4 regions of the Streptomyces solicamelliae genome follow, and region 4 is predicted to be linked to each of the others. Evidence: riboswitches for the same ligand, from Rfam matches in the RefSeq annotation. Region 4 holds a riboswitch; each other region holds the start of a gene.
What was found. Region 4 has a riboswitch for cyclic di-AMP ahead of ABZO31_RS28045 (M23 family metallopeptidase). Riboswitches for the same ligand answer to the same signal wherever they lie in the genome.

Region 1 (5,793 bases), 5.3 Mb from region 4:
GACTCCTCGTACGCCGCCGGCGGCGCGTCGACGAACAGCTGCCGGGGCAGCACCCCGGACCAGAGCTCGTGCATCCCGCCCTCGGGGTCGCACACCGACATCGGCTGCCAGGTGTCCCCGTGGTAGCCGCCGCGCCAGGTCAGCAGCCGCTGCTTGGCCGGCCGGCCCACGGAGCGCCAGTACTGCAGGCACATCTTCGCGGCGACCTCGACGGACACCGAGCCCGAGTCGCTGAGGAAGACGTGCTGCAGCGGCCCGGGGGTGATCTCGACCAGCCTTGCGGCGAGCCGGACCGCGGGCTCGTGGGTGAGCCCGCCGAACATCACATGGCTCATCCGGTCGAGCTGACCGCGCGCCGCCTCGTTCAGGACGGGGTGGTTGTAGCCGTGGATCGCCGACCACCAGGACGACATGCCGTCGATCAGCTCGTCCTGCCCGTGGGCCGGTTCGGCGAGCCTGAGCCGTACCCCGGACGCGGACGCGACGACCAGCGGCTCCGCACGGCCCGGCATGGGGCCGTACGGGTGCCAGACGTGCGCCCGGTCCAAGGCGAGCAGTTCGTCGTTACGCATTCGGCGCCAGGTCCGTGCCCGCGCCGCGGCGGCGCACGGCCACCAGGTCGGTACGGGCGGGGTTGGCGTCCTCGGCCGACGGCGCCTCGGCGGCGACCGGCTCGGAGGCCGGCTCCGCCGCCGCGTGCCCGCCGCACGGACCGCAGCCGCCGCCCGCGTGCGAGCCGCACGCTGCGGCATCCGCGTCCGCGGAAGCGGACGAGCCGCAGCCGCCCGCCGCCGCGCCGGAACCGCAGCCGCCGCCCGCCGCGGCGAGCGCGTCGGCACGGTGCGCGGGCAGCGTCGTCGTCCCGGCGCCCTCCACCTCGAAGCCGGCGTCGGCGATCATGTCGAGGTCGGCCTGACCGGCCTGGCCCTCACTGGTCAGGTAGTCGCCGAGGAAGATCGAGTTGGCGATGTGCAGCGCCAGCGGCTGCATCGACCGCAGGTGCACCTCACGGCCGCCCGCGATCCGGACCTCCACGTCGGGGCAGACGAAGCGGACCATGGCCAGGATCCGCAGACAGCGCTGCGGGGTGAGGTGCCACTCCTTCGCGAGGGGGGTGCCCTCGAACGGGATCAGGAAGTTGACCGGCACCGAGTCCGAGTCCAGCTCGCGCAGCGCGTACACCACGTCGACCAGGTCCTCGTCGGCCTCGCCCATGCCCGCGATCAGGCCCGAGCAGGCCGACAGGCCGGCCGCGTGCGCCTTCTGCACGGTGTCCACGCGGTCCGCGTAGGTGTGGGTGGTGGTGATCTCCCCGTACGTCCCCTCGGACGTGTTCAGGTTGTGGTTGTACGCGTCGGCGCCGGCGTCCTTGAGCCGCTCGGCCTGGCCGTCGGAGAGCAGACCGAGACAGGCGCAGACCTCGATGCCCTCGTTCTGCTCCTTGATCGTCTCGATCGTCTTCCCGACCCGCTCCACGTCCCGGTCCGTCGGACCGCGGCCGCTCGCGACCAGGCAGACCCGCTTCGCACCGCCCGCGACACCGGCGGCGGCCGCCTGGGAGGCCTCCTCCGGCTTCAGCCAGGTGTACTTGAGGATCCCGGCCGTGGAGCCGAGGCGCTGCGAGCAGTACGAGCAGTCCTCGGGGCACAGCCCGGACTTCAGGTTGACCAGGTAATTGAGCTTGACCCGGCGGCCGAACCACTGACGGCGCACCTTGCCGGCAGCGGCCACCACATCGAGCAGTTCGTCGTCGGAGGTCGCCAGCACGGCGAGCGCTTCTTCACGGGTCGGCAGCTCGCGCCGCAGGCCCTTCTCCACCAGCGTGTTCAGCAGGTCCATAAGGGCTGATCCTGACCTACGTCACGCCTTTCGGCCAAGGAGGATCCGAACAAACGGGCCCGTTCGAGGTGTGTGTATGACCACACCCCGACCTCGGCGTCCTGCGGTTAGGGTCTGTGCGCTGCCTACAAAAGGATCTGTCATGTCCCAGGCCGTGGACCCGCGCCGACGCGCGTTCGACTGGACCGACGCCGAGGCCCGCCGCCGTACGGACGCCGGACTCGTCCGGACGCTGCGCCCCCGCGCCGCCGAACCGGACGTCCTGGACCTCGCGAGCAACGACTACCTGGGCCTGACCCACCGTGCCGAGGTCAAGGAGGCGGCAGCCGAGGCCGCCCTGCGCTGGGGCGCCGGCTCCACCGGCTCGCGCCTGGTCACCGGCACGACGGCGCTGCACACCCGGCTGGACCGGGAGCTCGCCGCGTTCTGCGGCTTCGAGGCCGCCCTGGTCTTCTCCTCCGGCTACACCGCCAACCTCGCCGCGCTCACCGCGCTCGGCGGTCACGGCTCGCTGACCGTCTCGGACGCCGCCAACCACGCCTCCATCGTCGACGGCTGCCGCCTCTCCCGCGCCGAGACCGCGATCGTCCCGCACACCGACCCCGAGGCGGTACGCAAGACCCTCGACGCCCACCCGGGCCGCCGCGCCCTGGTGGTCTCCGACTCGGTGTTCTCCGTCGACGGCGACAAGGCCCCGCTGGCCGAGCTCGCCGCCGCCTGCCGCGCCCACGGCCCGGCCGCGCTGGTCGTGGACGACGCCCACGGCTTCGGCGTCCTCGGCGAGGGCGGCCGGGGCGCCCTGCACGAGGCGGGGCTCGCCGGCGACCCGGACGTGGTCGCCACCCTCACCCTGTCCAAGTCGCTGGGCAGCCAGGGCGGCGCGGTCCTCGGCCCGGCCAGGGTGATCGAGCACCTGGTCAACGCGGCCCGCACGTTCATCTTCGACACCGGCCTCGCCCCGGCCGCCGTCGGCGCCGCTCTCGCGAGCCTGCGGCTGATCCGCGAGGAGCCGGGACTCGCGGAGCGGGCCCGTACCGTCGCCGCCGCCCTGCACCGTGGGCTCACCGACGCCGGGCTGACCGCGGCCCGCCCCGACGCGGCGGTGGTGTCGGTGCACGCGCCCTCCCCGGACGCGGCGCTGCGCTGGGCCGCGGACTGCCGCGAACAGGGTCTGGGCGTCGGCTGCTTCCGGCCGCCGTCGGTGCCGGACGGCATCTCGCGGCTGCGGCTGACGGCCCGCGCCGACCTCACGGACCAGCAGGTCGACGAGGCCGTCGCCACGATCCTGCGCACGGCACCGGAGGCCTGACCTCCGGCGGACTCGGGGCCGGGGCCGGTGCCGGACTCGGGGCCGGGGTCCGGCCGTCGAGCAGACCGGCCCTCAAATGCGTTCTGGCATCGCAGAGTTCACCGCATCGAGCGACAGATTTACGCATATCTCCGTGAAACACCTCCCAGGTCCCCCGGAACGGTGGCACTCTGGCGCGAAGCGCAATCCGGGGCCGGGCGCCCCGGTGGGAAAGGGACAGCGTCGCCATGGCAGACCATCAAGAAGCAACCCTCACTCTGCCGAGCGATCCGGCCTCGGTCTCCACGGCCCGCAGATACGTCGCCGGCGTGCTCGCCGGCTGGGGCCTCGACGAGGGTTCCGAGACCTCCGACACCGTCCGTCTGATCGTCTCCGAACTGGCCACCAACGCCGTCCAGCACACCTTCGGCCAGTCGCCCACCTTCACCGTCGACGTCCGCCTCGAACGCGACGAGCAGCTGCACATCGGCGTCACCGACAGCCACCCCCGCTGGCCCCAGCGGCTGCCCGCCGCCGTCCAGCAGGACAACGGGCGCGGCATGGTGATCATCCGCTGGCTGACCGCCGAGTGCGGCGGCAGGCTCTCGGTCCGCCCGACCGACGACGGCGGCAAGACGGTCTGGATCGAACTCCCCTGGACCACCCCGTCCCCCAACTGACCCCGTCCCCCGACCGACAGGGGGTGACCGGCGGCGCGCTCGCCGGTCTCGGGCTCACCCTGCCGGCCGCCCCGGTGACGGGACACTGAACCGGGGCGGCCGCCGCGTCAGCGGACCCTGCCGTACCAGACCTTCGAGGACCAGATCCGGTCGAGCTTCACCCACGAGCCCGTCTTGGGGGAGTGCCAGATCCTGCCGTTCCCGGCGTAGATGCCGACGTGGTAGACGCGTCCGCCGGAGTGGAAGAAGACCAGGTCGCCCTTGGCCCGGCCGGAGGCCGCGATGTGCCGGGTCTTGTTGTACTGCTGCTGCGCCGTGCGGGGCAGCGCCTTGCCCGCGCGCTTGTACGAGTAGAGCGTGAGCCCCGAGCAGTCGAACCTGCTGGGCCCGGTCGCGCCGTACTTGTAGGGGGCGCCCTTCTTCGACGCGGCGACGCCGAGCGCCTTGCTCGCGTACACGGTGGCCGCCTCGGCCTCGGGCGCCGCGCCGGGGGCGAGGAGCGTGCCGCCGACGGCGGCGAGGGTCAGGGCCGATACGGCGCCGGCCCGGGAGAGCAGGGACGGGACATGAATCTGCGCAGACATGCGCAACCCTTCGTCAGCCGCCTGTGAAGGATGACCTGTCGGGTTCGGGCCCGAAGAAGCCCGGCCGCGGCTGCGGCTTCACCCCGAGGACCTGCCGTGGTCGTGCGTACGGCCGGTCCGTGTTGCCTGGGTCCTCCACTCCTGCCGATCCACTCTGTCGACCAGACGTCCGGAGCGGCGGCAGGACTCGGCGTCCGCCCGGACCGCCCCGCCGGGGATGGCGGGGGCTTGTCGTCGACAGGGATCTTGACCCAGCTCGTGCCGAAATCCGAGCTGAAACGAGGTGATGTGAGGCTGCTCACGACTGATCCGATCGGGTGGACAGGCAGTCTTTGTGATCAGCGGAGGTTTGGCGGATGAGCCCCGTACCAGCACCGGAATAGTTCATTCCGCCAAATGCGTACACCGGTTGCGCAACTCACCCGCGACACAAGTCGATTCGTCGACTACGCCGATCGAGCGAGGGTTCCTGCGACCGACTGGCCCTGGACACGACATGCGGAACTGTCAACTGGCGGAGGAGTCGGCCAGGGTGACCCGGTGTGCGCGGCGCTCGCCGTCCAACACCCGCAGGGCGCGCGCCAATGTGGCCGCGTGGACCTCGCTCTCCCCGCGCCGGTGCATGACTTCCAGGGCGTCCCGCAGGGCGACCGCCCGTCCCACCAGGGCCTGAGCCGCCCTCAGGGCCCCATAGGTATGCGATGCCCTGGATGGATTGATTCTCCCCAGTTGGTCGACGACTTCGAGGTACGCGTCGACCAACTCACCCTCGGCGCGGGTGAGGGCGGGGAGCGGCGGCAGTTCGGGGACCACCTGCGCTCACCTCGGTCCGGCGCCGCGGTTCTGCACCACGTGGTCCACGAGCCCGTACTCCACGGCCTGCCCGGCGTCGAAGACCGAGAGGCGGTCGAGGTCGGCGTCGATCCGCTCGCGGCTCTGCCCGGTGTGCTCGGTCAGCATCCCGGCGACCATGGCGCGCAGCCGCAGCATCTCCGCCGCCTGGATCTCCAGGTCGCTGGGCTGCCCCTGCACCGGCTCGTCCGTGCCCGGCTGCTCGAGCACGATGCGCGCCCCGGGCAGGGCCATCCGCTTGCCGGGCGCGCCGGCGGCGAGCAGGACGGCGGCCGTCGACACGGCCTGGCCGAGGCAGGTCGTCGCGACCTCGCAGGTGATGACCTGCATCGTGTCGTAGATCGAGGCCATGGCACTCGGCGAGCCGCCGGGCGAGTTGATGTAGAGCGCGATCTCCCGGTCGGGGTCGGCGTACTCGAGGTGCAGCAGCTGGGCGATCACGTCGTTCGCCGAGGTCTCGTCGATCGGCGTGCCGAGGAAGACGATCCGCTCCTCCAGGAGCTTGGAGTACGGATCGAGGGTGCGGCTCCCGTAGCTGGTGCGCTCGGTG
Region 2 (5,793 bases), 2.7 Mb from region 4:
ACCCGACGGGCGGGGCGCTTCGTCGTTCGAAGCGGGCCTTCAGAGTGTGCGGCTCCGTCATCGGGACCGTCAGCTCCGTTCCCTTGTGGGCGAGTGCCCGGCCGTCCAGTTCCCAGCCCGCGAAGACGTGGCCCTCCGCCGGTGTCGCCGTCACCGTGATCTCCGTCGTCGGGCGGTACGGGCCCCACGTGGCCGGGTGCACCGTGCCGGCCGCGGCGGGGGCCGCGGTCAGGGTCAGGGCGTGGCGGGGCACCGGGGTGGCCGGCGTGCGGTACGCCGCCACGATCGGGGCCGTCCAGCGGGCCACGCGGGCGTTGTCGTTGTGGGCGTCGCCCAGGGGCTCGCCCTCCCAGGGACGCACGGTGTTCGCGTACCGGTTGACCGGCGCGCACGCGCCCGGGCAGGAGGAGCCGTACGCCATGACCGTGTGGAAGCGGCCGTCCGCCGTGATCCAGCCGGTGCTGTACGGGGTGGTCAGCGACCGCCGGTAGTCCACGCCGCCGGACTGGCGCTCCAGGGTCGCCCGGTCGTGCCACAGGCCCAGGTTGTGGCCCACCTCGTGGCCGAAGTTGAACCAGTCGACGACGCTGTCGACGTCCGTCACCGAGTACGCCTGGCGGTCCGTGGTCGCCGACGGCGGCTGGGGCAGGCTGCCGTGCCCGGTGCTGGTGCCGGCCGGGACGGCGACCAGCAGCGCGGCCAGGTCCGCGGCGTGACGCTCGCGCAGCTCGGCGGCGGGCGCGCCGAGTTGGCGGTCCTCGGGGTCGCTCAGCTTCCGGTACACGTCCTCCGCAACCTCGCCGCCGTCGTACGCGGCCTCGTACGACGCCACCACGTCGACGCTCGCCCGCACCCCGCTGTCCGCGAGCGCGCTGTCGAGGGCGGCGTCGGCGAGGGCGATCCGGGAGCGCATCGCCGCCTCGCCGCCGACGCGCTCGGCCGCCTTGGGGGTGTAGCCGACGGTCATGTCGATGACGACGGGGGCGGGTTCGGCGGGCTCGGCGGGTGTCGGGGGCGGTTCGCTTCCGGCCGTCGCGTGGTGCTTCACCTCGTCCGTCGGCGGCTTCGGACGCTTCGCCGGGTCCACCTCGGCGACGCGGACCCTGCCCGGTCGGCCCGGCGCGGACGAGAGCGTGTACGTACGCGGGCCCAGGGTCACCAGCGCGTCGACCGCCGTCGTCGCCGCCCCGGCGTCCGGGGCGCAGGCGCCCGCGACCGTCAGGAGGACCGTGCGTTCCGGCCGCCCGGCGACATGCCCCGCCCACGTCACCGTCCCCCGCGCGTCCCGCTCCACCCGGTCCGCGACCGCGGTCACCGACACGTCGGGGAACAGGCGCAGGGTGCGCACGCGGGGCGCGCCCGCCGCGCGGGCGGCGCACAGGGGCGCGTACGCCTTCGGGTCGAGCCGCTCCGTACGGCTGCGCAGCACCCACGCCGGCTCGTCGGCCACCGGGTCCGTGTCGGACGCCGCCGGGGGCGCGGCGAGTGCGGCGAGCGCGGCGAGGACCAGCAGGGTCGCTCCGGCGAGTGACGAGCTATGGCCGCGCATGGCTTCTCCCGAGGGTCGACCCGTGTGAGTGAGGGGGTGAGTCAGGCAGGCAGTCGGTCAGGGAGCCAGTGAAGAGGGGCAGGCCGGGGCGGGGCCACGTCCGGACGCGTGCGCAGACCCGTACGAAGGGTTCCTTCACCCGCACGGGTCACACCCGCGCGGGCGAGATGACCGCCCCGTCCTCCCGGTACCGTCCCGGCACGTGAGATCCCCGCCGTGGCGCACCCAGCGCGCGGGAATCCCCGGCCGATCGCGGCAAGTGCCGGGGATCCTCCCTTCAGCCCGATGATCTTCGCCCGTAGGTTCACAGGCATGAACACCTCACCCGCCCAGTACGCCAACCCGGTCCTCCGCGTCCCGCCCGCCTCGCCGGCCGCGGCAGCCGCCTACTTCTCCGCGAGCCTCGCCTTCCACGCCGACGTCTCCGACGTCGCCGCCGCGCTCGCGGCCGGCGGCGACCCGGGCTTCGTGCTCCTCGACTCGCGCTCCACCGCGTCCTGGGATCAGGGCCACGTCCCCGGCGCGCTCCACCTGCCGACCGCGCAGATCGCGGAGCAGGCCGGGCGGCTCCTCGACCGGTCCGTGCCGGTCGTCACGTACTGCTGGGGCCCCGGCTGCAACGGCGCGACCCGCGCCGCGCTCGCCCTCGCCGAGCTCGGCTACCAGGTGAAGGAGATGCTCGGCGGCTTCGAGTACTGGGTGCGCGAGGGCTTCGCGTACGAGACCTGGGAGGGTCCGGCGCAGCGCGCCGCCGACCCGCTGACCGCGCCGGTCGACGCCGCCGACTGCGGCTGCTGAGCCGCTGATCAGGGCCGGTGAGACCAGGGTCACGCCGCTGTGCCGAAATCCGATTTCCGATGCTGCTCCGGATGACGTACTGTTGGGTTCACCGACGCGGGGTGGAGCAGCTCGGTAGCTCGCTGGGCTCATAACCCAGAGGTCGCAGGTTCAAATCCTGTCCCCGCTACTGAAGATGAGGGCCCGGATCCATTGTGGATCCGGGCCCTCGTGCATTCCGGGGCCTGTGTCACCCGGACGGCGGACGGCGGGTCGCCGCCCGGCGCGGCTCCGGCCAGCCTGGACGGGGCGGAGTACCGTCCGCAGCTCGGGCGGACCGGCAGGGAGAGCACAGGTGGGGCGACGATCGTCGGCGGGCGGAAGCGACAGGGAGAGGCCTCCGGGCGAGCGGCGGTTCGTCCGCGCCCTGCCCGCGCTCCTGATCCTCGGCGGGTCCGTCTTCGACCTGGCCACGCCGCCGGAGTACACCGCCGCCCCGTTCTACTCCGCCGCCCCGCTGATCGCCGCGCCGTTCTACTCGTTCCGCACCACGCTGCTGACGGCCGTCGTGGCCGTCGTGTTCAGCGTGGCGCTGCACACGTACAACGACACGGCCACCGACGTGCCCGCGGTGATCGAGACCGTCACCGTCCTGACGGTCTCGATGCTCTCGCTGCTGATCAACAAGGTGGTGCGGCGAAGTGGCGAGAAGCTCGCGTCCGCGCGGGTCGTCGCCGAGGCGGCGCAGAAGGCGGTGCTGCCCACGCCCGCCCAGCGGATCGGCGGGCTGCACGTGGCGGCCCGGTACGAGGCGGCGCAGGCGGACGCGTTCATCGGCGGCGACCTGTTCGCCGTCCAGGACACCCCGCACGGGGTGCGGCTCGTCGTCGGCGACGTGCGCGGCAAGGGGCTCGACGCGGTGGAGGCGGTGGCGGTGATCATCGGCGCGTTCCGCGAGGCGGCCGAGCAGGAGGCCGCGCTGGAGGGCGTGGCAATGCGGCTGGAGCGGGCGCTGGCCCGGGAGGGCCGGCGGCGCGACAGCCTGGACGCCTTCGAGGGCTTCACCACCGCCGTGCTCGCCGAGATCCCGAGCGGCCCGGCCCGGGTGCGGATCGTGAACCGGGGCCATCCGGAGCCGCTGCTGCTGTACGCGGACGGGGGGCTGGAGCGGCTGACGCCGAGCCAGGCCGCGCTGCCGCTCGGCATGGGCGATCTGGCGGCCTGGCCGGACCGGGTCGACGAGCGGCCGTACCCGGCCGGCGCGACGCTCCTCTTCTACACGGACGGGCTGTCCGAGGCGCGTGACGGCGACGGCGTCTTCTACGCACCGGGGGAGCGGCTCGCCGGCCGGATCTTCCCGGGCCCGGACGAGCTTCTGGACGCGCTGGTCGACGACGTGCGCCGGCACACCGGAGGCGGTTCGACGGACGACATGGCGCTGCTGGCGGTGAGCCGGCCGGCGGAGGGCCAGCCGGAGCGGCGGCGGACGATGCCGGTGGTGCCGTGACGATGCCGGTGGTGCCGTGACGATGCCGGTGGTGCCGTGACGATGCCGCTGTGACGGTCCGTGAGGGAAGGATCTCGGAGAGGTAACGCTGACGTGTTGTCACTTCATGAACTCTTGGCCGAGTCTCGACATCGGGGCGGTCAACTCGCCCGTTTCCACCCTGTTCTGGCAGGTTAAGTCCAGGCCAATGCCCGGAACGATCAAGAGGAACAGCTTGGAATCGGGCCCACGTGTCTATTAACGTTCGATAACGCAGCGCGGTCGTCCCAGTCGTCGCAAGAGACGGCACCGTGCGCACGCGCCGAATCCCGCAAGGGAACCGGGGAACCACCAATTGGGGTGAATCGGGTCGAATTTGGCCCGTAGGAGACCTTCCTGCTCCGAACCCGTCAGCTAACCCGGTAGGCGAGAAGGAAGGAAAGGAGTACGCCTCCGTGGCGTCCAACCCTGCTGCTCGCGAGACCCACTTCGACGCCTACGGCGCCCCGATGGCTGGGGGAGGCGAGTACCAGGAGGAGTGGAACCCCAGCGAGGACACGCTCCGTCCGAACCGCGGCCGGCACCGCGTCGTCAAGCAGCGCAGCATCGCCCGCAGCTCCACCGTCCTCGGTGTCGGCGTCATCGCCGCGGTCGGCGCGGGTGGCCTGGCCACCGCCAAGGAGAAGCCCCCGGTCGCGATCTCGCTGCCGGACATGAACCTGCCCGCCGCCGAGGACCTGCCCGGCGTCGGCACCCTGCTCGCGGACGACGCCGAGACCGACAACAACGTCGGCCCGCTCACCCAGGCGTCCCTGAGCCTGCCCGCCGCCGACGGAGGCCAGACCGGCTCCATCGAGGCGGCCGACGCGGGCGAGGCCCTGCGCGCCCGCATCCTGGCCCAGGCCGAGCAGCAGCAGGCGACGGCCGACGCCGAGGCCAAGGCCGCCGCGGAGAAGGCGGCCGCCGAGAAGGCCGCCGCCGAGGCGAAGGCCCAGCAGACCGCGGCCGCCGCCGCGGAGAAGGCCGCCGCCGAGGCGAAGGCGAAGGCCGAGGCGGAGGCCAAGGCCAAGGAGGAGGCGGCCCGCCGGGCGGCGCTCGCCGCCAGCTACGCGCTGCCGACGTCCTCGTACACGATCACCTCCGAGTACGGCCAGGCCGGCTCGATGTGGTCCTCCGGCTACCACACCGGCCTCGACTTCGCCGCGCCCACCGGCACCCCGGTGAAGGCCGTGCACGGCGGCACCATCAAGTCGGCGGGCTGGTCCGGCTCGTACGGCTACCGGATCGTCCTCGAGCTCGAGGACGGCACCGAGGTCTGGTACGCCCACCTGTCCTCGATGACCGTGAGCGCGGGCCAGACGGTGACCACCGGCGACACCATCGGCCGCGTCGGCGCGACCGGCAACGTGACCGGCCCCCACCTCCACCTGGAGGTCCACACCGCGAGCGGCGCGGGCATCGACCCGGCGGCCTGGCTGCGGGACAAGGGCCAGAACATCTGACAGACCGTCCGACCCGCGCGCCCGTCGAACCTCAGGCGCGGTACGGGTTGGGACCCGTGTAGTCGCGGTGCGGCGGGGGCGGCGGAGCCGGACGGAACCGGCCCGTCGCCCCCGCCGCGTACGTGAGCGCCGGTGACGCGAACTCCTTGCGCTGCCACAGGTGGTGCAGCAGCTCCTGCTCCCGTGCGGTGAAGTCCGCGCCCGCCGTCCCCCGGTGGGCGCGGTCGCGCAGGAAGGCCAGGCTGGTCGCGAAGACCTCGTACTCGTGCACCGCGCGCGCCGCGGCCGGCCCGTACGCGGCGGAGGCGAAGGAGCGGGCCATCGCGCGGGCCCGCATCGAGGAGAGCGCGAGCGGTTCGGCGGGGGCCAGCCAGCCGGCCGCCGCGTACGCCGGGAGCCGCCCGGATATGGTGCGCAGCTCGCGCTGCCGGCTCCAGATCGCGAGCCAGGTCAGCAGCGCCAGGGCCGGCACCATGAAC
Region 3 (5,793 bases), 3.2 Mb from region 4:
TCGCGGTCCGCGCCGAGGCGGAGGGCGTCGACCCGGAGGCCGCCCTGCGCGCCGCCGGCCGGGCGTACCGCGACGCGATCCGGGCGGCGGAGCAGGGGTAACGTCGCAGGGTGAGTCAGAGCCCTGTCCCCGAACTCTTCAGCTGGGAGTTCGCCACCGATCCCTATCCCGCCTACGCCTGGCTGCGCGAGCACGCGCCGGTGCACCGGGCCACGCTGCCGAGCGGTGTGGAGGCGTGGCTGGTGACGCGGTACGGGGACGCGCGGCAGGCGCTCGCGGACCAGCGGCTGTCGAAGAACCCGGCGCATCACGACGAGCCCGCGCACGCCAAGGGCAAGACCGGCATTCCGGGCGAGCGCAAGGCCGAGCTGATGACGCATCTGCTCAACATCGACCCGCCGGACCACACCCGGCTGCGCCGGCTCGTCTCGAAGGCGTTCACACCGCGCCGTGTCGCCGAGTTCGCGCCCCGGGTGCAGGAGCTGACCGACCACCTCATCGACGGGTTCGCCTTGAAGGGCGAGGCGGACCTCATCCACGAGTTCGCCTTCCCGCTCCCCATCTACGCCATCTGCGACCTGCTCGGCGTGCCCCGCGAGGACCAGGACGACTTCCGGGACTGGGCCGGGATGATGATCCGGCACGGCGGCGGTCCGCGGGGCGGGGTGGCGCGGTCGGTGAAGAAGATGCGCGGGTACCTCGCGGAGCTGATCCACCGCAAGCGGCTCGATCCCGGCGACGACCTGATCTCCGGGCTCATCCGGGCCTCGGACCACGGTGAGCACCTCACCGAGAACGAGGCCGCGGCGATGGCCTTCATCCTGCTGTTCGCCGGATTCGAGACCACCGTGAACCTCATCGGCAACGGCGTGTACGCCCTGCTCCGCAACCCCGGGCAGCGCGAGCGCCTGCAGGCGTCGCTCACGGCCGGCGAGACGGAGCTGCTGGCCACCGGTGTCGAGGAGTTGCTGCGGTACGACGGGCCCGTGGAACTCGCCACCTGGCGGTTCGCGACCGAGCCGCTCACCCTCGGCGGGCAGGACATCCGGACCGGCGACCCGGTCCTGGTGGTGCTCGCGGCCGCCGACCGGGACCCGGATCGGTTCGCCGAGCCGGACGTTCTCGATCTGTCGAGGCGTGACAATCAGCATCTGGGGTACGGGCACGGGATTCACTACTGTCTGGGCGCCCCGTTGGCCCGTCTGGAGGGTCAGACCGCGCTCGCGACTCTGCTGACTCGCTTGCCGGACTTGCGACTTGGGGCCGATCCGGCCGAACTGAGGTGGCGCGGCGGGCTGATTATGCGTGGTCTACGCACGCTTCCCGTGGAGTTCACCGTCCCGCACAACTGACGATTCGTCAGGACTGTGATCTTTACGTGATCCCCCCTGCATCGACTTGTGACTCACGTTCGAATGCCGCTACTTTCACCGACACCTCAGCAGTCACGCGAAAGGCATTCCCCATGCGCTCCGGGAACGGACGACACCGCAGACCCCGTCAGGCCCCCGCCATCGTCGTCGCGGCAGGGGTGACCGGATCCGCCCTCGCCCTTCCGCTGCTCGCCGCGGGCTCGGCCTCCGCCGCCGACGAGGCGACCTGGGACCGGGTCGCCGAGTGCGAGTCCGGCGGACTGTGGAGCGCCGACTTCGGTAACGGGCTGTACGGCGGCCTGCAGTTCACGCAGGAGACCTGGGACACGTACGGCGGCACCGAGTACGCCGCCCGTCCGGACCTCGCCAGCCGCGGCCAGCAGATCGCGGTCGCCGAGAAGGCGCTGGCCGCGCAGGGCGCGAAGACCTGGGCCACCTGTGCCGCGATCGTCGGCCTGAACGACGACGGCACGCTGAAGAAGCCCGCGGACCCCTCCACCGGCGTGCTGCCCGGCACTCCGGCTGATCCGTCCGCGTCGCCCGATGCATCCGCGAATCAGGACGGGAACGGGAAGGGCTCCGAGGGCTCGCAGGACGACGAAACGTCTGGGAAGCCCGAGAAGTCCCTTCTGCCCGATGCGGCCGGTCAGCCGGGCGGGCAGTCGGACGAGGGCGCCACTCCGGCCACGCCGGTCACGCCGATCGAGGGCAGCGTCACTCCCGCCGCCCCCGGCACCGGCAAGCACCGCGGTGAGGCCGCGAGCGAGAACCCGAACGAACCGGGCGAGTCGCCCGAATCGGGACGTCATGCCGCGCCGGGTGACGATGCGACACGTGACGCCGGCCGCCTCGATCTCGGCGAAACCGCCGATACAGATGCGAACGCGACCAAGGGTGCCACGGGCGGCAATGCGGACACTTCGGGCGAGTACGTCGTCCAGCCCGGCGACAACCTCACGCAGATCGCGGCCGAGCACGAGCTCGACGGCGGCTGGCGTGCCCTCTACAAGGCCAACAAGGAGACCGTCGGGGGCGACCCGGACCTCATTCTCCCTGGCCAGAACCTGGAACTGACCGACCGACAGAAGTAGGAGTGGCGGGCAGTTCGACGCCTTATGTCCGGTTCTGCGTAAGTGAGACATGAGTCTCTTCGTCCCAACTGGCGTGTCCTGTCCGCAAACTTTGCTTCCGTCACCTCTCACCAGCGGAAACGGCCCCGGCAACTTGGCAAGTACGGGCGTTTTCTCCGGGATGTCGCTCTTTGAACTTCCGGTGGGTCTGTGTCTACGGTCAGGACCGCTCGCCACCGCGGGCCCCGCCGACCGGTACGCCGAATCCTGCCGCCGGCCGTCGGGAACAGTCGTCGCGTCAAGCGCCGAAGGCAGGAGCGGGGGACCCAGGTAAGCGCCGGTCCCGGCCGTCGAGACAGTGACGGCCGATCGACCGGCTTGGGGTGAAGCCGCGTGCTGGGACACGCGGCCGGGCAACTCTTCCGGCCCGAACCCGACAGCTCACCTCGCAGGCGTCGGTGAGGAGAACTTCCATGCTGTTTTCCGGCAAGGGCAAACACCGCCGTTCCTCCAAGGCCACCCGCGCCGTCGCGCTCGCCGGCATCGCCGGTGTCGCCGTCGCCGCGCCGCTGATGGCCGCGGGCAACGCCTCCGCCGCCACCGCCTCCGAGTGGGACCGCGTCGCCCAGTGCGAGTCCGGCGGCAACTGGTCCATCAACACCGGCAACGGCTACTACGGCGGCCTGCAGTTCTCGGCCTCCACCTGGGCCGCGTACGGCGGCACCGCCTACGCCCCGACCGCCAACCTGGCCTCCAAGGCCCAGCAGATCCAGATCGCCGAGAAGGTCCTGGCCGGCCAGGGCAAGGGCGCGTGGCCGAGCTGTGGCGTGGGCCTGTCCAACGCCGCGTACACCGGCGCCGCCGAGCAGGCGCAGCCCGAGCGCAAGGCCGAGCAGCCGACCACCCGCAGCGAGCAGCGCACCGCGCCGAAGCCCGTCGCGAAGAACGGCGACACCAAGAAGGCCGCCAAGAAGGCCGCCAAGAAGACCGTCACCACCCCGACCGGCAAGAAGGTCGCGAAGGGTGACGGCGAGTACAAGGTCGTCGCCGGCGACACCCTGAGCAAGATCGCCGCCGCGCACGACGTCAAGGGCGGCTGGGAGAAGCTCTTCCAGCTGAACAAGGACGTCGTCGAGGACGCCGACCTGATCTACCCGGGCCAGCAGCTCCACCTGAAGTGAGCCCGTCGGCCCGGGTGGGTCCGGCGGCCCACCCGTGCCGTGCGACCCTCCCGCGGTGACCACCCCGGCCCTGTGCGCAATTCCCCCCGTGCGCGCAGGGCCGGGGTTTCCGCATGGTTACCTGCGGGTAGTAGAGGATCTTTCGTCCGGGATGCCCGCGCTCGGGTCCTTTTTCGTCCCAGGGGGCGGGCACCGACTGGCCGGGCACCCCGAGCCGGTTAGGCTCTTGTCGCAAGGCCAAGAGACCTCGCACCTTCTCTCACGTCTCATCCCATAAGGAGATGCTCGTGCCGTCCATCGACGTCGTCGTAGCCCGGGAAATCCTGGACTCCCGAGGCAACCCCACGGTCGAGGTCGAGGTCGGCCTCGACGACGGCAGCACCGGCCGTGCTGCCGTTCCGTCCGGCGCCTCCACCGGTGCTTTCGAGGCCATCGAGTTGCGCGACGGTGACAAGAGCCGTTACGGCGGCAAGGGTGTCGAGAAGGCCGTCCTCGCCGTCATCGAGCAGATCGGCCCGGAGCTCGTCGGCTACGACGCCACCGAGCAGCGCCTGATCGACCAGGCGATGTTCGACCTGGACGCCACCGACAACAAGGGCTCCCTCGGCGCCAACGCCATCCTCGGCGTCTCCCTCGCCGTGGCGCACGCCGCCTCCGAGGCCTCGGACCTGCCGCTCTTCCGCTACCTCGGCGGCCCGAACGCGCACGTCCTGCCCGTCCCGATGATGAACATCCTCAACGGTGGCGCCCACGCGGACTCCAACGTCGACATCCAGGAGTTCATGATCGCCCCGATCGGCGCGGAGTCCTTCTCCGAGGCCCTGCGCTGGGGCGCGGAGACCTACCACGCGCTCAAGGGCGTGCTCAAGGAGCGCGGCCTGTCCACCGGTCTCGGCGACGAGGGCGGCTTCGCCCCGAACCTCGAGTCCAACCGCGCCGCCCTCGACCTCATCATCGAGGCCATCAAGAAGGCCGGCTACACCCCGGGCAAGGACATCGCGCTCGCGCTGGACGTCGCCGCCACCGAGTTCTACAAGGACGGCGCGTACGAGTTCGAGGGCAAGACCCGGACCGCCGAGGAGATGAGCGCGTACTACGCCGAGCTCGTCGACGCGTACCCGATGGTCTCCATCGAGGACCCGCTGAACGAGGAGGACTGGGACGGCTGGAAGACCCTCACCGACCTGCTCGGCGAGAAGGTCCAGCTGGTCGGCGACGACCTGTTCGTCACCAACCCCGAGCGCCTCGCCCGCGGCATCGACACCAACACCGCCAACGCGCTGCTGGTCAAGGTCAACCAGATCGGTTCGCTGACCGAGACCCTGGACGCCGTCGAGATGGCCCAGCGCAACGGCTACAAGTGCATGATGTCCCACCGCTCCGGCGAGACCGAGGACGTCACCATCGCCGACCTGGCCGTCGCCACCAACTGCGGCCAGATCAAGACCGGCGCCCCGGCCCGCTCGGACCGCGTCGCCAAGTACAACCAGCTGCTGCGCATCGAGGAGATCCTCGACGACGCCGCGGTCTACGCCGGCCGCAGCGCCTTCCCGCGCTTCAAGGGCTGACACTCGGCCGCAGGGCGGCTTCCCCGCGTCCCCGTACCCGGTCCCGTACCGTGTGCGGGGACGCGCGTGTGAGCAGGGGACCAGGGGAGGCGTACGACATGGCCGCGAAGGACCGGGACCGGTTCTCGACCGCGACCCGGCTGCGGCTGCTCGGCGAGCAGACCGCCGCCCGTGTCTACCGCTCCCAGACCCGCCGGCAGGCCCGCCGCTCCCGGCTCACCGGCCGGGCCGCCTTCCTCGCCCTGGTGGTCTGCTCGCTGGTGGTGGCCCTCGCCTATCCGATGCGGCAGTACGTCTCCCAGCAGACCGCCATCGCCGACCAGGAGCGGCAGGCCGCCGAGGCCGCCGAGCGGGTCGAGGAGCTGCGCGACGAGAAGGCCCGGCTGCAGGACCCCGCGTACGTCCGCCGGCTCGCCCGCGAGCACCTGCACTTCGTGATGCCCGGCGAGACCGGCTTCACCGTGAACGACCCTGGGGCCTCCGGCCGCCCGCGCTCCGACGCCGGCGGCGACGGCCGCGCCTGGTACTCCGACCTCTGGGAAGGCGTCGACCACGCCGACGCGCGCCGCTGAGGGATGATGGGGGCGACCCGGAACCGGCC
Region 4 (5,793 bases):
GCATGCCGGCGGCGGGCTGATGTGGGACTTCGGGAAGACGCTGGTCAGGCAGGCGGTGGCGCAGCGCTGAGCACCCTGCGGTGAGCCGGTGGGGGAGCGGGCGGCGGGAGTTTTTGCCTCTCGGGCAAGAAAGTTGCCTCTGAGGAAAGGTCCTGGCGGAATGGAGGCATGGAGCACGACCACCTCCCCGGGGAGCCCGCCCCGGACGCCCTGCCGGACGTCGCCCCCCAGCTGCGTGGACTGCGCCGCCGCCGGGGGCTGACCCTGGAGACCGCCGCCCAGCGCGCCGGTCTCTCGCCGGCCCATCTGTCCCGGCTCGAGACGGGCCGCCGGCAACCCTCGCTGCCGATGCTGCTGGCCCTCGCCCGTATCTACGGTACGACGGTCTCCGCGCTCCTGGGGGAGGTCTCCCCGGAGTACGACCCCATCGTCCGGGCCGGCCGGTCCGAGCCGGTGGAGGCGGACGGCTGGGTGTACCACCAGGCGGGTGGCGCCGGCCGGGCGCTGCAGGCGCTGCGGGTGCACGTCCCGCACGCCACCCGGGCCGACATCGTGCGGGTCCACCCCGGCGAGGAGTGGATCCACGTGCTGCGCGGCCAGGTGCGGCTGGCCCTCGGCGACACCGTGCACGTCCTCGACCCGGGGGACAGCGCGCACTTCGACTCGCTCACCCCGCACCGCATCGGCGCCGCCACTCCCGACGGCGCGGACGTGCTCTTCGTCCACACGCTGCTGCAGACCCCCGCCGCCGAGCTGTGCCTCGGCGACCCGGGTCCGCATCGCCGCTGAACTCTCGCCGTTGAACTCTCAGGAGGTACCCGACATGTCCGACAAGTCAGCCGCCGTCACCGGCGAGGAGCGCGGGGGCGGCAGGTTCCCCAAGGGCCTGGTGCTGCGCCTCTTCGCCTACCTGATCGCCGGCCACCTCTTCGCCGGCTTCCTGTACCTGCTCTTCGCCCTCGGCGGCCAGAACTAGCTACCCCTGCGTGAGCAGCCGGGCCCGCAGCAGCTCGCGGGTCCCGGCGGAGAGCTTCAGGCCCTCCGTGAGGTAGCCCTCGACCGAGCCGTACGTCTCGTCCATCTGGGCGAACGCGGCCCGCAGGTAGTCGACGCGGGCGTCGAACAGCGGGCTCAGCAGCTCCATGACCGCGGGCGACATCCCGTCCGGGGCGGTGGAGCTGCGGTGCACCTTGTAGCGGCGGTGCGGCTCGTTGGACTTCACGTAGTCGGCCTCGATGGCCTCCCGCTCGACGCCGACCGCGAGCAGCGACACCGCGATCGACAGTCCGGCGCGGTCCTTGCCCGCCGCGCAGTGCATCAGTGCCGGCACGCTGTCCTCGGCCAGGGCGTGCACGATCCGGCTGTGCTCGGGCGCCCGCTGCACAATCATCTTCCGGTATGAATCGGACATTCGGGCGGCCGCCTTGCCGTCCCCGAGCATCTCCCGCAGCGTCGCCAGGTCGCCCGACCGCACCAGCTTCCAGAACTCCTTGCCGTCCGCCGGATCGTTCAGGGGTATGTGCACGTTCCGCGTGCCGGGCAGCTCCACGTCCAGGCCCTCGAAGGCCCGGTCCGCCTCGTTGCGGAAGTCGAAGACCGTGTGCAGGCCGAGCGTCGACAGGAACGCCGCGTCCTCGGCGGTGGCGTGGGCCAGGTGACCGCTGCGGAACAGCCGGCCCGGCGCCACGGACCGGCCGTCCGCGGTCGGCAGGCCCGCCACGTCACGGAAGTTGCGAACGCCCGTCAGCTCGGGTTCGGTCGGCGGGGCCTGGGGCGTCTGCTGCGTCACGGCTGCTCCTGGTGCTCGATGGCGAGAAGAGATCGGTTCCTGGGGCAATCATCCAGGGTCGCCGCCCGGCGGCGCACCCCGCCGGGCGGTAATGGGCTTTCTGTCCGAATTGAGGGCTTCGATATAACGCGCCCTGATTGCAGGGGAGATGGGTTCGGGGGAGTGAGCAGCGTCATAACCGTGACCGTCCGTGCCTGATCATTTTTCCCAAATGCCGTGTGCGGAAAGGAACGCGAAGATCCGTCATCCACGGAGGGTGACCGGAATTCCGGAGGGAAATTCCCGGCGAAGAATGCGAACGGGAATTCGTGGCTTGTTCCTCGCGACTCGGCTCGTCTAGCGTCACGCTCACTCCGGTCGGACCCGCCGAATCCTGCCACCGTCCGGATTTCCGCACCCACCCACGTACGGCAGGAGCGGGGGACCCAGGTAACACGCCGTTCCTCGACCAAGGACGGCTCGGGGTGAAGTCGCGCATCGCGCGGCCGGACAACTCCAGTCCGAACCCGACAGCTCACCTCGCAGGCGACGGAGAGGAATTCGCCATGCCCACGAAGGGTAAGCATCGCCGTCCCAAGGCCAATCCGCTGACCCGCGGCATCGTCGCCGCCGGAGCGGGCGGCGCCGTCGTCGCTCTGCCGCTGTTCGGCGCCACCGGCGCCCACGCGGCCGAGCAGTCCGCCCCCGCGGCCGCCGAGCGCGTCGCCGCCGTGGCCGCCGCGCAGCCGGCCGCCGCCCCGCAGGCCGCCACCGCCAAGGCGAAGGCCAAGGCGAAGATCTACTCCGTCGTCCGCGGCGACTACCTGTCCAAGATCGCCGCGGAGCACGACCTCGCCGGCGGCTGGAAGAAGCTCTACGCGGACAACCGCCAGGTCGTCGGCGACAACCCGTCGCTGATCTTCCCGGGCATGAAGCTCACCCTCGGCGCCAAGTCCACGGCCAAGGCCCCCGCCGCCAAGCCCGCGGCCAAGCCCGCCGCCAAGGCCGAGCGCAAGGCCGCGCCGAAGCCCGCCCCGAAGGCCAAGGCCGCCGACGAGACCCGCAGCTCCCGCAGCGCCGAGCGCGCGGCCGCCCCGGCCGCCGCCTCCGGCTGGTTCGCCCCCGTCGAGGGCGGCGTCTCCACCGCGTACCGCGCCTCCGGCTCGATGTGGTCCTCCGGCTACCACACCGGTGTCGACTTCATGGCCTCCTCCGGCACCAACGTCCGCGCCGTCGGCGCCGGCACCGTGGTCTCCGCCGGCTGGGGCGGCGCTTACGGCAACGAGGTCGTCATCCAGCACGCCGACGGCAGCTACTCGCAGTACGCCCACCTCTCCTCGCTCGCCGTCTCGGCCGGCGAGAGCGTGCGCGGCGGCCAGCAGATCGGGCTCTCCGGCTCGACCGGCAACTCCAGCGGCCCGCACCTGCACTTCGAGATCCGCACCGGCCCGAGCTACGGCTCGGACGTCGACCCGCTGGCCTACCTGCGCAGCCACGGCGTCTCGATCTGACGCACGCCGCACGAGCGGCCCACGGGAGGCCCGGCACGTACCCACGTGCCGGGCCTCCGGCGTATTCCGAATTGGGGAGATCTTGACCGGTGGCGTATCTCACCCTGCGTCAACCCCTCCTTACGGTCGCGTAGGTCACATCCGGGACGGAATGATGCACCCTCGTGGCAGACGATTCGAGATCCAGAGACAGTGACGCATTCGGGTCGTACGCGGCGATCGGCGACAGCTTCACCGAGGGCGTCGGCGACCCGGCCCCGGACGGCACCTTCGTCGGCTGGGCGGACCGGTTCGCGGTCCTGCTCGCCGACCAGCTCCCCGAGCCCGACGCGTTCCGGTACGCGAACCTCGCGGTGCGCGGCAGGCTCCTCGACCAGATCGTGGAGGAGCAGGTGCCGCGCGCCAAGGAGCTCGCCCCCGACCTGGTGACCTTCTGCGCGGGCGGCAACGACATCATCCGGCCCGGGAGCGACCCCGACGACGTCGCGGAGCGGTTCGAGCGCGCGGTCGCCGACCTGACGTCCTCCGTCGGCACGGTCATGGTGACCACCGGCTTCGACACCCGGGGCGTGCCGGTGCTCAAGCACCTGCGCGGCAAGATCGCGACGTACACCGCGCACGTGCGCGCCGTCGCCGACCGCTACGGCTGTCCCGTCCTGGACCTGTGGTCGCTCAAGTCCGTGCAGGACCGGCGGGCCTGGGACGACGACCGGCTGCACCTGTCGCCCGAGGGCCACACCCGCGTCGCGCTGCGCGCCGCCCAGGTCCTCGGCGTGCCGGTGCCCACCGAGCCCGACCAGCCCTGGCCGCCGCTGCCGCCGCGCGGCACCCTCGAGGTCACCCGCGACGACGTCCAGTGGGCGCGCGAGTACCTGGTGCCCTGGATCGGGCGCCGGCTGCGCGGGGAGAGCTCCGGCGACCACGTGACCGCCAAGCGCCCGGACCTCATGCCGCTGTGATCGGTACGCCGGCGGCCGGGATCCGTTCCAGCACGCCGCCGGCGAACACGTCGTACAACGGCAGCGACTCCAGGTGGACGTACCCGATGTGGCAGTCGCACACCGCGAGCGGGCAGGCCCGGGGGCGCAGCGCGGCGCGGTAGGACCCGTCGTAGAGGTTGCCCAGCTCGGCCGGGACGAAGTGGCAGCGGCGGACCGTGCCGTCGCCGTCCACCGAGATCACCGACGCGCCGGTCCGGCACGGCAGCCCCGCCGAACGGTGCGGCTGCCGGCTGTACGGGAAGAGCGGGTCGAGGGCCGTCCACACCGCGGCCTCCTCGTCCGTGTACGTGTGCCCCTCCGCCGCGTTCACCCACAGGTACACCCGCTCCGGCAGCTCGGCGCGCAGCCGGCGGGCGTGCTTCAGATGGTCCGGCAGACCGACCACGCCCACGCTGAACCGGACGCCCCGCTCCGCCAGGTCGCGGCACTTGCCGAGGAAGCGGTCGTACGGCGTCTGGCCCGGGTGGTACGTGCACCACAGCGCCACCGTCTCCGGATCCGCCTCCGCCAGCCACTCCGTGCGGCAGCTCAGGTTCGTCTGGATCGCCACCCGCTCGACGTGCGGCAGCCGGGACAGCTCGACGAGCGCGCGCCGGTACCAGGAGCGGACCAGCCCCTCGCCCCACGGGGTGAAGAGGATCTTGAGCCGGTCGCCCGCCTCGCCCGCCGCGGCCGCCCAGGCGGCGAACCGCTCCAGCGCCGCCCGGTCGGCGCGCAGCTGCTCCCGGCTGTCCCGGCGCTTGGCGAACGGGCAGTACGGACAGTCGTAGTCGCAGGAGGCCAGCGGGCCGCGATAGAGGATCGTCAGGTCCATGCCCCGCCCTACTTCAGCTCGTACGCGGCCATCGCCGCCCGCACCGCCGGCGAGAACAGCTCGGGGCCAAGGCCGTCCGAGTACGCCAGGCCCTCCGCCGAGAGCCGCAGCAGGCCCGCCGGGGCGTCCCCGTCCAGCCAGCCCCGTGCCTCGAAGCGGGCCAGTTCGCCCGGGAAGTCCGCGAACGGCGAGCACCCGAAGCGCTCGGTGTACGTGTCGAGGGCCAGCCCCTCCGCCTGGAGCAGCGACTGCAGCAGATGGCGGCGGCGCGCCTCGCCGGCGTCGACCCGGCGGCCCACCTCGGCCCGCGTGAAGTCCTCGGTCGCGGTGTACGCGTCGATGATCCCGCGGACCTCGGGCATGCCGACGGCGTAGTCGAAGGAGTAGTGGAGCGTCGAGGTGTACGAGCGGGCGCCGCACCCGAGCCCGATCATCCCGTCCGTCTGGCAGGCGTGGTCGTCCGGGCCCTGCGGCCGGGCGTCCGCGCGCCGGAACATGCGCATCGACACCTGCTCGTAGCCGTGCACCAGGAGGTGGTCGCGGCCGTGGCGGTACAGGCGCAGCCGCTGCTCGTCCCACTCCGCGTCCGAGACGGGTCCGCGCCGGCCGAGGCCGGTGAGCGGGCGTACGTAGAGGGGATAGAGGTACAGCTCCTCCGGCCGCCAGGCGAGCGCCGCGTCGAGCGACCGCCGCCAGCTC

Region 1: it holds a riboswitch for cyclic di-AMP, as region 4 does, so the genes downstream of both, ABZO31_RS03800 (C40 family peptidase) here and ABZO31_RS28045 (M23 family metallopeptidase) in region 4, are expected to answer to the same signal.
Region 2: it holds a riboswitch for cyclic di-AMP, as region 4 does, so the genes downstream of both, ABZO31_RS15670 (M23 family metallopeptidase) here and ABZO31_RS28045 (M23 family metallopeptidase) in region 4, are expected to answer to the same signal.
Region 3: it holds a riboswitch for cyclic di-AMP, as region 4 does, so the genes downstream of both, ABZO31_RS13060 (transglycosylase family protein) here and ABZO31_RS28045 (M23 family metallopeptidase) in region 4, are expected to answer to the same signal.

What each region holds. Positions count from the first base shown of each region.
Region 1 covers NZ_CP160404.1:816,003-821,795, reverse strand. The annotation lists gene ABZO31_RS03820 (adenosylmethionine--8-amino-7-oxononanoate transaminase) at 1-572, opposite strand, end outside; gene bioB (biotin synthase BioB) at 565-1,839, opposite strand; gene ABZO31_RS03810 (8-amino-7-oxononanoate synthase) at 1,982-3,148, shown strand; gene ABZO31_RS03805 (ATP-binding protein) at 3,376-3,807, shown strand; gene ABZO31_RS03800 (C40 family peptidase) at 3,915-4,391, opposite strand; cyclic di-AMP (ydaO/yuaA leader) riboswitch at 4,395-4,594, opposite strand; gene ABZO31_RS03795 (hypothetical protein) at 4,899-5,204, opposite strand; gene ABZO31_RS03790 (ATP-dependent Clp protease proteolytic subunit) at 5,211-5,793, opposite strand, start outside.
Region 2 covers NZ_CP160404.1:3,392,780-3,398,572, reverse strand. The annotation lists gene ABZO31_RS15690 (InlB B-repeat-containing protein) at 1-1,549, opposite strand, end outside; gene ABZO31_RS15685 (rhodanese-like domain-containing protein) at 1,862-2,347, shown strand; tRNA gene ABZO31_RS15680 (tRNA-Met) at 2,443-2,516, shown strand; gene ABZO31_RS15675 (PP2C family protein-serine/threonine phosphatase) at 2,523-3,833, shown strand; cyclic di-AMP (ydaO/yuaA leader) riboswitch at 4,123-4,256, shown strand; gene ABZO31_RS15670 (M23 family metallopeptidase) at 4,268-5,314, shown strand; gene ABZO31_RS15665 (PrsW family intramembrane metalloprotease) at 5,346-5,793, opposite strand, start outside.
Region 3 covers NZ_CP160404.1:2,840,339-2,846,131, reverse strand. The annotation lists gene ABZO31_RS13075 (nucleoside triphosphate pyrophosphohydrolase) at 1-101, shown strand, start outside; gene ABZO31_RS13070 (cytochrome P450 family protein) at 111-1,352, shown strand; gene ABZO31_RS13065 (transglycosylase family protein) at 1,532-2,464, shown strand; cyclic di-AMP (ydaO/yuaA leader) riboswitch at 2,737-2,913, shown strand; gene ABZO31_RS13060 (transglycosylase family protein) at 2,917-3,624, shown strand; gene eno (phosphopyruvate hydratase) at 3,912-5,192, shown strand; gene ABZO31_RS13050 (FtsB family cell division protein) at 5,291-5,764, shown strand.
Region 4 covers NZ_CP160404.1:6,068,938-6,074,730, forward strand. The annotation lists gene ABZO31_RS28025 (aspartate aminotransferase family protein) at 1-70, shown strand, start outside; gene ABZO31_RS28030 (helix-turn-helix domain-containing protein) at 169-789, shown strand; gene ABZO31_RS28035 (DUF6126 family protein) at 824-976, shown strand; gene ABZO31_RS28040 (tyrosine-protein phosphatase) at 977-1,789, opposite strand; cyclic di-AMP (ydaO/yuaA leader) riboswitch at 2,144-2,330, shown strand; gene ABZO31_RS28045 (M23 family metallopeptidase) at 2,335-3,279, shown strand; gene ABZO31_RS28050 (SGNH/GDSL hydrolase family protein) at 3,444-4,238, shown strand; gene ABZO31_RS28055 (STM4011 family radical SAM protein) at 4,225-5,094, opposite strand; gene ABZO31_RS28060 (STM4012 family radical SAM protein) at 5,103-5,793, opposite strand, start outside.